Regions from separate parts of the Zooshikella sp. RANM57 genome, predicted to be linked through region 4. Evidence: predicted binding sites of a transcription regulator. Region 4 holds the regulator's gene; each other region holds the start of a gene.

Region 1 (3,963 bases), on a different contig from region 4:
ATTATAAATACATTGACTCACCTTATTCACAAAGATGAACTAAATTTAATATTTCGCACTTTCAAGCAATAATTAAATTTAATTATCATCAATCTTATAAAGATATATTTACTTTACTAACGCTATTAGGTTTAATCTATCTTGCTCACTTGTTTTCACACTCTATTTTCACACTTCAAGAGGCACCTATGTATCACCTTAAAACAAAGGTTTCTACGTTATTCGTTTGGTTTCTTATTATCTTTAGCAGCTCTGCGCTTGCATCCCAAACACCCTTAACAGTCGATAATAAAAAACTTCGCCCTCTACTGAATAGCGAGCGTATTGAGTTAAAGTTTGGAAGCTATGGGATAGATGTACTGGAATCAGGCGCATCAACGAGAGTCTCTCGCTTATACAGTACTCATGGTGCTAACAAAACAACCAGAACATTAGCCATTGTGCGTTACCCCGAACACGTTGACTCATCTTTTTCCACTGCACATAAAAAAATCCTCGGTGGCGGCTCCATTGGTGCCGTGTTAAAAGCCGCAGGTTGGAAAATAACTAAACAGCCTATGTACTTTGGTGAACTAAAATCTAGCAGTGATCTGGCGCCATTATACAAAAGCTTTCATGTAACAATGAAAGAAAATTTGGCCATTCATATATACTCGCTATATATTGAGAAAAATAATCAAAAATTCATGTATGCTACGATCGCAGAAGTTCATCAACCAACTTACTTAACGCTCAATGATTTAAAAGAAATATATAATAAAGATTATGATAATTTTAATAAACCGACTGACCATGTTCAGCAAATAATATCGCTTATTCACGATAAAATTAAATCCTTAACTATACCAACAACATAATATCCCTATTTAATTAAAACAAAAAATAAGCACTATTATAAGCGCTTATGCTTCCCCCTCATTAAAGGGCACCTCTAAAGTATCTTAAGGCTAAGACTTAATCTTACCAAAACTAACCTTTTACACAGACAATTTGTTTGAGCGTATAAACGACTTCTATCAAGTCAGACTGCGCAGCCATGACTTTATCAATCGGTTTATACGCGGCGGGCGTTTCATCTATAACAGCTTCATCTTTACGACACTCTACTCCTTGTGTTGCCGCTAAGTGTTCTGCCAATGTAACCACTTTCTTTGCTTGAGTTCGAGACATAACACGCCCAGCACCATGGCTACAGCTATGAAAGCTTTCAGGATTACCCTTACCTCGCACAATAAACGATTTTGCCCCCATGCTTCCAGGAATAATCCCTAACTGTCCCTCTTTGGCACTCACAGCACCTTTGCGAGTAACCCATACATCATTACCATAATGATGCTCACGATTCACATAGTTATGATGGCAGTTAACGGCCTCAACATGCGCCTCAAACGTTCGATGCAATACCTTTTGGACAGCCTGAATCACCCGCTGCATCATGACCTCTCGATTAATACGAGCATAGTTTTGAGCCCATTCAACACTTTGCATATAGTCCGCAAATAACTCAGAACCTTCAGGCAAGTAAGCCAAATCTCGGTCAGGCAACTGAATTTGCCAACGCTCCATTTCTTTCTTAGCAAGTTCAATAAAGTGGGTTCCAATTCTGTTACCCACACCACGGGAGCCACTATGCAACATAAACCACACACTGTCTTTTTCATCCAGACACACTTCGATAAAGTGATTGCCTGTGCCTAAGGTTCCCAAGTGATTCACATTATTGGTTTGTTTTAATACAGCATGCTTTTCCTGCAGCTGATCAAAGACAGTAGCTAATGAACGCCATGCACAAGCTACATCATGAGGAATATCTCCCCAGGCACCTTTATCACGCCCTTTTCTGGCTCTCGCTGACCGCCCATGAGGAACAGCTTGCTCAATTGCACTTCGAATTCCGCCAAGATTTTCAGGTAAGTCACTGGCTGTTAAGGAAGTTTTGCACGCCATCATACCGCAACCGATATCCACACCTACTGCAGCGGGGATGACACAATCAATAGTAGGTACCACACTACCTATTGTGGCTCCCTTACCAAGATGCACATCAGGCATTACCGCCAACCACTTATATACAAAGGGCAATTGCGCTATATTCAATAATTGTTGTTTAGCAGCTTGTTCAAAGGCAACATCACATGTCCACGCTTTAATGGGTACACCTTTTTGCCCTTGAACAACTTCATATTTTCTACACATTGGAATGTTATCTCGTTTAGTCAAATAAAAGTAAGATAATCAACATTAAACAAAGACCATGCCAAAAATTTTTTACTTAAAATTCAATGGGATATTAAATAACTCTCTAACTCTGACTATCTATAAAGATAGATAGTTATCAATAAAGTGAAAGCCATATGTCCGCCGACTCTATATCTTCCCAATTACTGCATCATCCAGTCATTCGTAAACTTTATGGTACCTGGCGACAATCCCTTTATGCGGCAAAAGCAGAGTGTGACCACCAAACTCAATATGAGGTTTTTGCCCATCTCATTTCACAATATCAACAGCCTCACCGCCACTACCATACTATCTACCATCTGGCACATTTGATAACGCTTGCAGAACGGTTTGCTCACTTATGTCAGGACTTGCCAAGCATTATTTTGACCATCTTTTATCATGATAGTGTGTATAAAAGATTCAGTAAGAAAAACGAAATAGAAAGTGCCAAACAAGCTGCACAAGCATTACCACTACTGGGTGTGGATACGACTCACATTGAAAAAATCAGCCAATGGATACTTGCTACAGAGCAACATCAACCCAGTTCAAACAGTAAAGATGAGCAATTTTTTCTTGATTTAGATCTAGCTATACTTGCAACACCTGAAGCACTTTATCGGAGGTACCAGCAACAAGTGCGTATGGAGCACCGTTATATACCCTTATGGTTATACCGACGCTTAAGGAACAAAGTACTTTCCAGGTTAATATCGCGCCCAACCCTTTATTTTACACCTACATTACAATCACGTTGGGAAGAGCAGGCTAGAATCAATATCCGACAAGAAATTCTGGGAGAAAGGGCCACTACATCTGACTATAAGGAATGTGGTATTTGAAACATTTTCAATAGCAAAAAAAAGCTACCTTTCGGTAGCTAGCAACATGTTGTTGGAAACAAAAATTGGTCTACAGGCCGTGCTAAGAAGCAGCCTGACGAATATTCTCAAGTGTTTTCTTGCCCACTCTTGGCAAAGAGGTCAGTACCTCTTCAGGAGCTGCAGCAATTGCGTCTAATGACGTATAGCCTTGATTAAACAGTGTTTTTGCATTAGCGAGTGATAAACCGGTGATGACACGAGTTTCCTCTTTAATAATCAAGTCACTCATCCAGTTTTCTTTGCTTTTAAGCTTTTTTTGCCCCCAGCTATTCCACAGTGGATTTGCATCCATTTTAGCGCTCAACACTTTTAACTTTTCCTCATACGCTAAATTGCTTTCAACTGTTTCTCGGCAGGTTATTAAAAATGCTAAATACTCTGACTCCTCAACAAAGCCAATATCACTTTTAAACATGCCATTTTCATCAGTACGAAGTGCAAAATCAGCTGAACTTATCCACTCACCATTTTTCTTTTGTGTCAGCTCTTCAGGCAGTTCAGCAACGTGTTTACCATGCTGCTGAAGCACATCCAATGAAGTATATAATGTTAAGTTAGCAGCAAATACAAACGCGCCTCCTTCGGCCAGTGTTTGTGGCTCTATAGGAGTATCTTCACGTTCATCTTGTGTCACTGTAACCTGTTTAACATCCTCATCTTGTTCACTCGACTCAGGACAAGTCGAGTCAAACTGCGTTGACTTGTCTTGTGGCTCATTCTCTGCCACGGCAGCTTGAATATCCTCTGAAGACTGATCGTGAATAACTGGCTGATTATTCGCAATATTTTCTTGAGCCTGATGCGTTTTATCCTGCTGATCATTCAGATGATCATTATTATTTGTCTTATCACTAGT
Region 2 (3,963 bases), on a different contig from region 4:
TTGGCAATCTTTTAAATAACCAGTGAATAAAAATGGATAAATATTTTTTTATTTCTCAAACTAACAGATTATCACCACATAATTTTTTTATAAGCTTTACCTAACGATATAGCGATACCCAAAATTCAAAATCAAATTCTGTGACAAAAAAATCAGACATTAATAATATTTAAAGTATACGTTTAACATCACTTAATTTAACAGAGCCAACGCCCGCTAAATTTAGTGTTAAGTCATTGAACGTACCAAGGGTTACGCTATCCACATTCGTACTCATCATTGTTGATAAAGCCACGCCTTGATTATCTAATACCCCTGACGCTCGAAAACTGTATACGCCGGTAGGCATGGCCTGACCATTACTGTCTTTACCATCCCATTTAAAATCTACAGCACCTGCAGGCTGTAAACCTAAATCAATCTGCCTGACCAGTACACCTGAGCTATTAAATACATCCACTCTTACCGGACTGGATGCAGGCAAGTCAACCACACCTTGTACTTCACTTCCCGCATTAAGTTGTGTGCGAGATGTCTGAACTAAAACAGAACGACCGACCAACGCTGACGCTTGTAATGCCTGACTCGACGTAAATGCTGAAGACATACTTGTCACAGTTTGATTTAAATTGGTAATCCCTTCTACCGTACTAAATTGTGCCAACTGTGCGATAAATTCTTCATTTTTTTGAGGGTTTAACGGATCCTGATTTTTTAATTGTTCAATCATCAGCTTTAAAAATTGATCCTGACCCAGTTCCTGATTGCCTTTCGCGGAAGAGGGCTCCTCTAGCGTATACTTATCTACAACAGCATTTGCTGTCGTATTTGGGGTCTGATTAATTGTACTCATGAGAGCACCTCGCTCACCTTAGTGCTAACCACAAAACTATCAGCCATATTACTGACCCAATGTCAGTACCTTTTGCAACATCGTTTTTGCTGTATTCATAATCTCAACATTCACTTGAAATGAACGGGAAGCTGAAATCATATCCGTCATTTCCTCAACAACATTGATGTTCGGGTAATACACATATCCCTTTTCATCGGCCATCGGATGATCAGGTTCGTAACGTGCCTGAGGTGTTGCATTATCTTCAACTATCGCTTGCACCATCACCCCTCTTCCCTGCTCCTGATACACAGTACTTTCATCACTAAAAACAGAGTCCTGCCAAAAAGGATCTTCGTTAACGCGGGTTTCCATCACTTTAAAAAATGGCTTTCGTCCTTTATACACCTCATTGATACTACTACTGGCAGTTTCTGCGTTAGCAACATTACTGGCAACCGTATTTAAACGTACCGACTGCGCTGACATACCACTTCCTGATATATTGAAAATATTGGTCAAAGACATAATTAATTACCCTTAATCGCAGTTTTTAATGACTTAAAACTACCATTTAAAAACTCAAAGCCGGCCTGAAAATCCATTGCATTACGGGCAAAGAGTGAGTGCTCCTGTTGGGTATCCACTGTATTGCCATCAATCGCAGGTTGAATCGGCGTACGATAAAGCACTTCAGGTCCACTGTATTCTGTAGGCGCCGTTTGTATATGTTGTTCATTGGTAACATTAAGCGGCAATTGATTGCCCCTAGGTGTATTATCAACAGCTTGTTTTAGTGCTTGCTTAAAATCAATATCCCTAGCCTTAAACCCAGGGGTATCAGCATTGGCAAAGTTATTAGCAATAATTTCTGCTCTTGCGGCTCTAACTTGCAGTGCATAAGGATGCACGCCTAACGCATTATCAAAACTGATGGCCATAAAAACTCCCTTGCCAAATAAACCGAGTAGTTTTCTACTTAGCTTTAAGGCAAAGCCCATGCCATTAAAATTTTTACATAATTTTCAGTAAGTTAAGTAAGACCAACAAAACCAACACCCAGGAGACGGCAATCAATTTCCTTTCTCTTGAGACGTAAACTTACCGCTTAAATGGTTCTGGTTTATTTGAGGAAGGCTTAATCGAAGAAGTAGTGGGTCTTGTTGTAGAGGAAGATGTACTGGTTGGTTTTCGCGTTGGTACAGATGCTGTTGCCGAACCTGTTGCTCTTGGCATTCTCGTTTCAGGTGTGGATGGTTTTGCCCGACTCGTTGATTTGCCTGCACGAGCAAATACATCCGCATTATTAGGTTTTGCCATGTACATTATACCAGGTCGACACTGAACCATTTCATATAAGTCAGATAAACCATTTAATGCTTCAGATGCACCTAAAAATAAAAAACCACCTGGTTTAAGTGTCTTATAAATTCGGCTTAGAATATCTAACTTCAGTTCTGCAGAGAAATAGATTAATACATTGCGGCAAAAAACAATATCAAATTTACCTAAACTAGCATAACTTTCTTGCAGGTTAATAATACGAAATTCAACACGCTGTTTTATGTGGGGTTTAACCACCCAGCGCTTTCCTTGTAAGGCCGTAAAGTAACGCTGTAAACGTTCATCCGATAGTCCCCTGCCTAACGCAAGAGAATCATATTCTCCAGCCATCGCTTCAGCCATGACTTTACTAGACAAATCAGTTGCAACAATTTTAACATCACCTTTTAACATGCCTAGATTATTTCGTTCAAACTCATCAATCGCCATTGCAATCGAGTAAGGCTCTTGTCCAGTAGAGCAGGCGGCGGACCAAATGCGAATATTTTGCTGACGCCTTTCTTTTACTAGTTCAGGTAAAATTCTGTTTTTTAAAACATCATAAGGATAATTATCCCGAAACCATAATGTCTCATTTGTCGTCATCGCATCTATAACTTTACCACGCAAGTCACCACGAGGATTTTTTTCTATCTGAGACACCAACTCCGTGAGAGAATTAATATTGTTTTCCGCTAGAATTTTTCTTAAACGGCTTTTGACTAAGTACTCCTTATTTTTACCTAAAACAATACCACTGCTTTTCTCCAAAAAAAGACTAAAGACTTCAAAGTCATTGGTTGGGACTGTTCGCTTCGGTTGAGAACCAAATTCGGCCACAGAAATTACCCCATATCGATGCTAACCTGTAATTAACCCGTTAGTATTTGGATTCGTTCCATTACAGCACCCGCTAATAAATCGGGGTTAAACTTAGCAATAAAATCATTTGCTCCTACTTTTTCCACCATCGCTTTATTGAAAACGCCACTCAATGATGTATGAAGCACAATATGCATATCATTAATCCGTGGATCATTTCTAATCGCAGATGTTAGTGTGTAGCCATCCATTTCAGGCATTTCTATATCAGAGACAATCATAAGGAGTTCATCCTTAGGACTAACCCCATGCTCAATCAACTCCATAAGGTATTCTAAGGCTTCACGACCATCATTTTTGGCCACTACCTCAATACCTAATGACTCAATACAGCGCTGTACTTGTTTACGCGCGATTGCTGAGTCATCAACAATTAATATCTTCTTATTCGCTAAGTCATCGGTTGGTTCATGACGAACAACATCCTCTGAAAGCTCTTCATTCATCGGAGAAACTTCTGCAAGGATCTTTTCAACATCTATGATTTCAACCAGTTTATCATCCACTTTGGTTACAGCAGTTAGGTAATGATCTCGTCCTGTGCCTTTGGGCGGTGGATGTATTTCTTCCCAATTCATATTGACAATTCTGTCGACCATCCGTACTAAAAAACCCTGAACTTTCATGTTGTATTCAGTAATGATTACAAAACAATTCTCTACATCATCCAGAGCACTTCGACCTGTAGCCATATTCATATCCAATATGGGGATGGTACCTCCCCTGATATTGGCAACACCTCTTACAATAGGGCTGCTTTTCGGCATAATGGTCATCTTAGGACATTGCAACACTTCCTTAACTTTAAATACATTTATTCCATAGAGCTGGCCACCATTGAGCCTGAATAACAGTAATTCAAGTCGGTTCTGTCCTACCAGTTGAGTTCGCTGGTTAACACTGTCTAATACACCAGCCATGAA
Region 3 (3,963 bases), on a different contig from region 4:
TTTATATTTTGCACATCCAACTCACTTGCTTTTAAAGAAACAGCTATTGCCATATCTATTTTATTTTCTGAATAATATTTTTTCGACAACCTCAATAGAAGCTCACTTTTTTTTGTATTATTCAAACTTTGATTGCTATATAAAGCATCAAATATTTGTTTATATTTACCATCTTCTATAACACATTCAACCTTAACAATACATTCAGTCAAATTATAGAACGAATTAATTGATGACTGATCTATTTTATTTAATGTTGCGATACCCATTATTTTTTCAAAACTTTCATCAAAAAAATATTTTTTCGATCTAGACTCAAAAATAATCTGATCAAAATAAGGTGACAACCCTGAATTATACGATTTTTTTGCTCTATTAAAAAAATATCTTACTAAGTCTGCGTATTTTTCTTTAACCACTCCTTCAGCTTGATCATATTCCGCCACATAAATATGTGCCGCATACATATTTTGCCTTAAGGAATTATCTTTTCTGTAAGCTTTTTTTAAAATAGCTTCAATCTCCCCCCCCCAATATTTGCTGTATGAATAAGTTGACATTGATAAAAATACAATATATGAAGAAATTACAATTAGCCTACCACTTAAACTTGCTTTTTTATATAAAGCCATAAATGAGATAACTATGCCAACTGAAGGGAAATAATTTCTGTGTTCAAAAGCTAATTCTAGTGGCAAAATAGTTGACTCTATCGAGTGACCTAACAAAAACCAAGCCACACCAAAGCTAACTAACGTTTTATTTTTAATTAGACAGAATAAAAATACCACCAATAAAACTAATAACGAAACTAGTGTTGTCAATGGTCTAAAAATACTTTCGGAAGGTACTACATCATCATGATATAGTGAGAGCTCATTATAGTCAGGAATAATTATACTTTTTAAGTATAAAAAAATTATTCTTGACTGAGTTATAATTCTTTCATATGGGGTGTATACTCTTGCATCATAACCTGAAAAAAAATACTCGTAATTTATAATGAATAAAATTGACACTACTAAAAACAATACGAGCATAGCTTTATAAAGATCACCTTTAAAAACCCAGTCATAAAAAAAAATAACGGCAAGAGCGACCAGCGAATTTTCTTTACACAAAAAACCTAAAAAAACACAGAAAAACATTAAAAATATACGCCAAACACCTCGACGTTCATTATAATTAAAATATATTAGTATTGACAAAATAGAGAAAAAGAAACTTAACAATGTCATTCTTTGCACAATATAGGCTACAGCAGAAACATTAATGGGCAGTATCCCCCATATCAAAGACATTATTACTAGCTCACAACTATTCAAGTTTAACAAATAAACAGTTGAAATTTTCTTTAAAACCAAATAAACCAATACCATGTTTATCAGATGGATGAGTAAATTTATCACTCTTTGGACTGTTGAGTCTCCACCTGAAAGCTTGTAATCTAAATATAGTGACGCCATTGCTAAAGGACGGTTAAAATCCATATAAAAATTACTGAATGCAGCTTTGCGAATAGACTCAATGGTTATAATACTATTGTGATTGAAGAATGGATTTTTTGTGATATTTGCATAATCATCAAATAAATAACCACCTTTAAAGGAAGGAGAATAAGAAAGCACTATTATAGTAAAGGCAACTATAACTGCTCCTACAGTTTTTAAATTATAACTCTGAATTATACTCATTTTGCTTATTTTCTAACGGCCTTTTGGCCGTTAGAAAATTTTAATGATCTACGAGTCACGGCATGAAGCTGGCAAATATTTTGGATCTACACCACCCGAACTAAGTGACTTACAATCCCATTGCACTTTTGCACTACTTCCAGTACCTTCAAGTACAAAGGACTGATCATCTGCTGTATCCCCCCCCATAGCTTTAATATCTACTGTAATAGTAACTTTAGAGACACTATTCCAAGTCATAGCAATATCACTTACATAATCACTATCTATAGTAGTTGTAAATCCAGCAGCTGCTGCAGTACGAGGCATAGATCCTTGAGACAAATAGAATTCAGAAACTGACATTTTTGCTGGTGTCAAAGCCAACACAGCTTCAGACATTTTTGCTCTAACCGTATAATCCTGATAGGCAGGTATAGCTACCGCCGCCAAAATACCAATGATCGCAACAACGATCATCAATTCAATTAACGTAAAACCTTGTTGCATTTTTTTCATGTGAAGCTCCTCCGATCAAATCCTATTCACTTGAATAGTCATAGTACGGATGTGAGAGCAATGCCAATGCCAATTTGTTTAGTTAGTATGCACTCACTTAATTAGCATTAATATACTGTATCTTTCTGAAAACTTAACACGATAACTAATACAGATTGATGTCAGGATCAATTTTAAACAGTTACCTTTATCACCACTTAGTGACAAAATTTGTCACATACTTTATGTTAATTATATCTCTTTTATAGATTGCTACTTTTCAATCTATACTTTGCGTATCCTTCATCAACTAGACACAGTAGTAACTATTTCATGTCCAGAATCATGCTCACCGGTCTTGCCAAAAGACTTGTTGATGACAAACTGCTTGACGAAGAAACAGCACGAAATGCTTACCAAGAAGCTTCAAAGCAGAAAATTCCTTTTGTGACCCATTTGGTTCAATCTGATTTTGTCAAACCATTGGATGTTGCACGATTGGCTTCTGAGGAGTTTGGCTCCCCCCTGATGGATTTGAATAGCTTTGACTTTGAGCTTGCGCCAAAAGATGTTGTTGATGAAAAACTCATTCGTAAACACCATACGATTCCTCTATACAAACGAGGAACAAGACTTTTTATTGCCGTATCAGATCCTACGAATTTAGCGGCTCTTGATGAAATTCGCTTTAACACAGGTCTCAACATCGATTCAGTGTTGGTTGAAGAAGATAAGCTTAATACCGCTATCGAGAAGTTTCTTGATACCACAGATGATGGCTTATCCGATCTTGATGATGAAGGTTTAGAAGACCTTGATATTAGTGCAGTTGATGAAGACAAGGAAGAAGGTGGCCCTGTCGCCAGCGAAGCTGATGATGCTCCTGTTGTGAAATTTGTAAACAAGATGCTGCTGTCAGCCATTAAAGGGGGATCATCAGATTTACACTTTGAACCTTATGAAAAAACGTATCGGGTACGTTTTCGTACTGATGGTGTGCTACATGAAGCGGCTAGACCCCCTATCAGCTTAGCCCCACGGATATCTTCACGCTTAAAAATAATGTCCTCAATGGATATTTCTGAGCGCCGTAAACCTCAAGATGGTCGTATCAAAATGCGGCTATCCAAGACCAAGTCCATAGATTTCAGAGTGAATACCTGTCCAACCCTATGGGGTGAAAAAATAGTATTGCGTATCCTTGACCCAACCAGTGCGCAAATGGGGATTGACAGCCTTGGTTATGAGGAAGCGCAGAAAGAGCTTTATATGGCTGCCCTGATGCAACCTCAAGGTATGATTTTGGTCACGGGACCCACAGGTAGTGGTAAAACAGTATCACTGTATACTGGTCTTAACATTCTCAATACCGTAGAGCGCAACATCTCCACAGCAGAGGACCCTGTAGAAATCAACCTTGAAGGTATCAACCAGGTTAATGTCAATCCCAAACAAGGTATGGACTTTGCCCAAGCGTTGCGTGCCTTCTTACGTCAAGACCCAGATATTATCATGGTGGGAGAGATCCGGGATATTGAAACAGCTTCTATCGCAATAAAAGCGGCTCAAACAGGTCACATGGTAATGTCTACACTACACACTAACAGTGCAGCCGAAACCTTAACCCGTTTACTTAATATGGGGGTTCCCGCTTTTAACCTTGCCACGACGGTTAACTTAATCATTGCACAACGTCTTGCCAGAAGACTGTGCAGTAACTGTAAACAGACTGTTGAAGTGCCTGAAAAAACTCTTCTTGAAGAGGGGTTTACGCCAGAACAGGCTAAATCTG
Region 4 (3,963 bases):
TAAATGAAGCGTTAAAGCAAGATGGTTGTGTGTGACCTGTTAATTAGGAAGAGGGGCAATAGCAAGCTCATAAAGTTCATGATTGCTTTGAGCATTACGCAGCCTATTTCTGAAACTGGCATTTTCAAACCGTTCAGCAACAAGTTGCAATATTGCTAAATGCTCAGAAGTAGCTTCTTCTGGAACTATAAGTGCAAAAATTAAATCAACTGGGTGATTATCCATTGCGTCAAACTCGATGGGTTCACGAAGCTTTAGTAAAGCCGCCATGGGTTTTTCACAGTTGGTTAATCTGCAGTGGGGAAGTGCAATGCCATTGCCGAATCCAGTACTTCCCAGTCGTTCTCTGGTAATAAGACTATCAAAAAGTTCGCTAGCACCTATGCCTGGCCGGTAACCGGCCAGGATATCTGCAATTTGCTCTAACGTTCTTTTTTTACTGCCACCCTCGACATCACAAGCGGTGCACTCCGGGGCAAGAATCTGTTCGAGTTTCATTGCGTTTTTACAATCTCCAGCAATGGCCGGTTTAACGGGCTCCTGCGCCCTGTAAACGGTCAAGGTTTTTCTCTTTGTGTTTTAGAAGTTGACGATCTAACTTATCGACAAGCATGTCAATCGCTGCATACATGTCTTCAGATTCCGCTTCCGCGCGAATATCTGCACCTCTTATATGTAAAGTGGTCTCAGCTTTTTGTCGAAGTTTTTCAACACTTAAAGTAACTTGCACATTGGTAATGCTATCAAAGTGCCGCTCCAACCGCTCAAACTTGCTGATAACATATTGGCGCAGCGGATCGGTAATATCAACGTGGTGACCACTAATATTTATTTGCATGCATCGATCTCCTAAGTGATCCGATTTACAGTCTATCAGTAGAAACTGTGTACTACTACTGACTCCACAACATCCCTAATCAATTGAGTAGGGGTAATAGGGTTGTTTGTCACCCTATAACGCTTTCTTACACCAACCGTTTTCGCTCGTTAGAAGGCGGAATAGAAAGTGACTCTCGGTACTTAGCGATAGTTCGTCTTGCCACTTTTATTCCTTGTTCTTCTAGAAGCTTGGCTATTTTACTATCAGATAAAGGTTTTCGCGCATTTTCCGCCGCGATCAATTTTTTTATGATGGCTCGGATTGCTGTTGATGAGCATTCTCCACCCGATGAGGTACTGACATGACTGGAGAAAAAATACTTCAGTTCAAATATACCACGAGGGGTGTGCATATATTTTTGAGTTGTTACTCTTGATATTGTTGACTCATGCATGCCAACGGCTTCTGCAATATCATGGAGCACTAAAGGTTTCATGGCTTCTTCTCCGTACTCTAAAAAGCCCTTTTGGTGCTCAACAATACAGCTAGCAACTCGCATTAATGTTTCATTACGGCTCTGCAAACTTTTTATAAACCAGCGTGCTTCCTGGAGATGATTTTTAATATAGGTATTGTCAGAACTGCTGTCTGCACGTTTGACTAAAGATGCATAGCTTGCATTGATGCGAAGACGGGGGGTGGCATCGGTATTAAGTTCTACACTCCAGCGATCATTTCTTTTTTGAACAATGACATCTGGAACGATATATTCAGAGTTCTCATCTTGAATAACAGAGCCAGGCCGTGGATTTAAACTTTGTATCAACAGGATGGCTTGTTTCAACTGCTCTTCTTTCAACTTTGCTTTTCGCATAAGTTGATTGTAGTCGTGATTGCCTAATAAATGGAGATACTTTTGAGTGATTAGCTTCGCTTCTTCCACAAAAGGCGTATTTGCACTGAGTTGTGTCAACTGAGTTAAAAGGCACTCTTTTAAATCGCGAGCGGCAACGCCAACAGGGTCAAATTGTTTTAGTAAGCGGTGAACGGCAACGACTTCATCAAGCTCTATCTCAAGTTCTGGGTCAAAGCTTTCCAGAATGTCTTCCAGGGTACAGGTTAAATAGCCGCTTTCATCAACTGCATCAATAATTGCAATGGCAATCAGGCGGTCATTATCGCTGAGTGGGGTAAGGTTAAGCTGCCAGTGTAAGTGTGTCTGTATTGTTTCTGCAGTGCTGTTTCTAGCGGTATAGTCAAAATCTTCATCGGTGTTAGAAGATGAGCTTCCAGTCGTTGGCAGTATTGGGTCATAGACGTCATCCCAGGCGGTATCAACCGATAGCTCCGATGGAATTTGCTCCGCCCACTGATCCTCATAAAGAGATTCACCATCACTCTCTTGTTCTTGAGAAGTAGTGCTAGACGTAGCATCAATATTGCTGCCATCACCATTGGAACTTGAGGGAGCTTCTTGGTTGAACTCAGCGTGTTGTTCATCAGAGGAGTCAGCTGACTCATTATTCATATTTGAGTCTGAAGCGTCTTCAATAAGTTCAAGTAATGGGTTGGAGTCTAAGGCTTGCTGAATTTCTTGTTGCAAGTCAAGCGTAGACAACTGAAGTAGTTTAATGGCCTGTTGCAGCTGAGGCGTCATTGTCAGCTGTTGGCCCATTTTTAAAACTAAGGATGGCTTCATAATTAGTTGGTTTACCTACACTGCAACAAAGCAAATGCTGAAATTTATCTATTAATATGCCACTAAACAGTACCTGTCATTGTGGTGAATGAATGCTGCCACATTAGTAATTCAGTCAACAGTGAAAGAGAATAATGAGTGGCCGCATCTCATACATTAACACATTATATGCGCGACCAGGCTACTTGTCTTAGATTTTGAATTGGTGTCCAAGATAAACATCCTTGACTTTTTGGTTGGCCATTACATCACTCGCAGAACCTTGAGCGATTATCTGTCCTTCACTTACTATGTAGGCTAACTCGCAAATATCAAGTGTTTCTCGAACATTGTGATCGGTAATCAGTACACCAATGCCTCTTTCTTTTAAATGAGTTACTATCATTTTTATATCATTTACAGATATGGGGTCAACCCCAGCAAAAGGTTCATCTAATAGGATAAATGAAGGTTCTGTTGCCAGTGCACGAGCAATTTCAACCCGTCTGCGTTCTCCTCCAGATAAGCTCATGCCCAAACTATTTCTGAGGTGGGTTACATTGAACTCTTCAAGTAATTGGTTAAGTTTTTCTTCTCGCTGTTGACGATTTAAATCCTTACGGGTTTCTAAAATCCCCATAATATTTTCACTGACAGACAGTTTACGAAAAATAGACGCTTCTTGTGGTAAGTAACCAATTCCTGCACGTGCTCTACCATGCATTGGTAGATGTGTAATATCCTGTTCATCTATTTGTACTTGGCCATGATCAGACCTAACCAAGCCAACGATCATATAAAATGTAGTTGTTTTCCCTGCACCATTAGGACCAAGCAAACCAACGATTTGACCACTTTCAATATGAAGTGAGACTTCTTTTACAACTTGACGGCCTTTATAGCTTTTTGCCAGATTTTGGGCTTGTAGGACAGGCATAGAGTTACTTCGTCTTAGTGGGTTGCAGAATCATCTCAACACGTTGCTTGCCGCCAGCTTTTGATGAGTCGCCTTTAGCATTCACCGTTTGGGTTTTCATGTTATAGTCAATGCGCTTGCCTGTGAACTTGTTGCCTTCCTGAAATAGTTTGGCGTTAACAATAATTTCAACTCTTTCTTGAGGAATCATATAGTTGATTTGTTTACCATAGGCGCGAATCAACTCCTTGTTGGGCTCAGGCTTTTCTTCATAGTGTGCAGGGCTACCAAGAGCAACTACTTTGTTGATATCTCCCTGCTTGTCAGTGTAAATCGTGACTTTATGGCCAGTAATTTTTATGGTGCCTTGGGTGATGACAACATTCCCCGTCAGTATGCGTACACCATCTTTTTCGGCATTAGCACTGTCAGACTTTGCGTGGATTGGCTTTTCTCTATCAGCAGGTAAAGCCCAGGCACTTTGCTGGCCCAGTAGGTTAACAAGTAGTATTCCTATTGCTAAAAGGTTAATCCTGCACTTCATATGTT

The links. Region 4 encodes sigma-54, which starts transcription at its own class of promoters, with help from an activator protein. Its sites were predicted from a motif close to TGGCACNNNNNTTGCTNT; they were not measured.
Region 1: ACQ96U_RS19395 (RtcB family protein) is a predicted target of sigma-54. The motif match lies at 2,243-2,260, and genes of this name have one in related genera.
Region 2: flgB (flagellar basal body rod protein FlgB) is a predicted target of sigma-54. The motif match lies at 1,823-1,840, and genes of this name have one in related genera.
Region 3: ACQ96U_RS11325 (pilin) is a predicted target of sigma-54. The motif match lies at 2,247-2,264, and genes of this name have one in related genera.

What each region holds. Positions count from the first base shown of each region.
Region 1 is NZ_JBOIUB010000010.1:56,987-60,949, reverse strand. It holds gene ACQ96U_RS19400 (hypothetical protein) at 189-857, shown strand; gene ACQ96U_RS19395 (RtcB family protein) at 970-2,196, opposite strand; gene ACQ96U_RS19390 (HD domain-containing protein) at 2,355-3,065, shown strand; gene ACQ96U_RS19385 (helix-hairpin-helix domain-containing protein) at 3,148-3,963, opposite strand, start outside.
Region 2 is NZ_JBOIUB010000003.1:311,291-315,253, forward strand. It holds gene ACQ96U_RS08730 (flagellar hook assembly protein FlgD) at 170-853, opposite strand; gene flgC (flagellar basal body rod protein FlgC) at 902-1,363, opposite strand; gene flgB (flagellar basal body rod protein FlgB) at 1,366-1,776, opposite strand; gene ACQ96U_RS08745 (CheR family methyltransferase) at 1,937-2,998, opposite strand; gene ACQ96U_RS08750 (chemotaxis protein CheV) at 3,031-3,960, opposite strand.
Region 3 is NZ_JBOIUB010000004.1:379,185-383,147, reverse strand. It holds gene ACQ96U_RS11330 (hypothetical protein) at 1-1,694, opposite strand, end outside; gene ACQ96U_RS11325 (pilin) at 1,743-2,192, opposite strand; gene pilB (type IV-A pilus assembly ATPase PilB) at 2,505-3,963, shown strand, end outside.
Region 4 is NZ_JBOIUB010000001.1:641,735-645,697, forward strand. It holds gene ptsN (PTS IIA-like nitrogen regulatory protein PtsN) at 40-561, opposite strand; gene hpf (ribosome hibernation-promoting factor, HPF/YfiA family) at 530-838, opposite strand; gene ACQ96U_RS02345 (RNA polymerase factor sigma-54) at 966-2,519, opposite strand; gene lptB (LPS export ABC transporter ATP-binding protein) at 2,710-3,435, opposite strand; gene lptA (lipopolysaccharide transport periplasmic protein LptA) at 3,440-3,958, opposite strand; gene lptC (LPS export ABC transporter periplasmic protein LptC) at 3,942-3,963, opposite strand, start outside.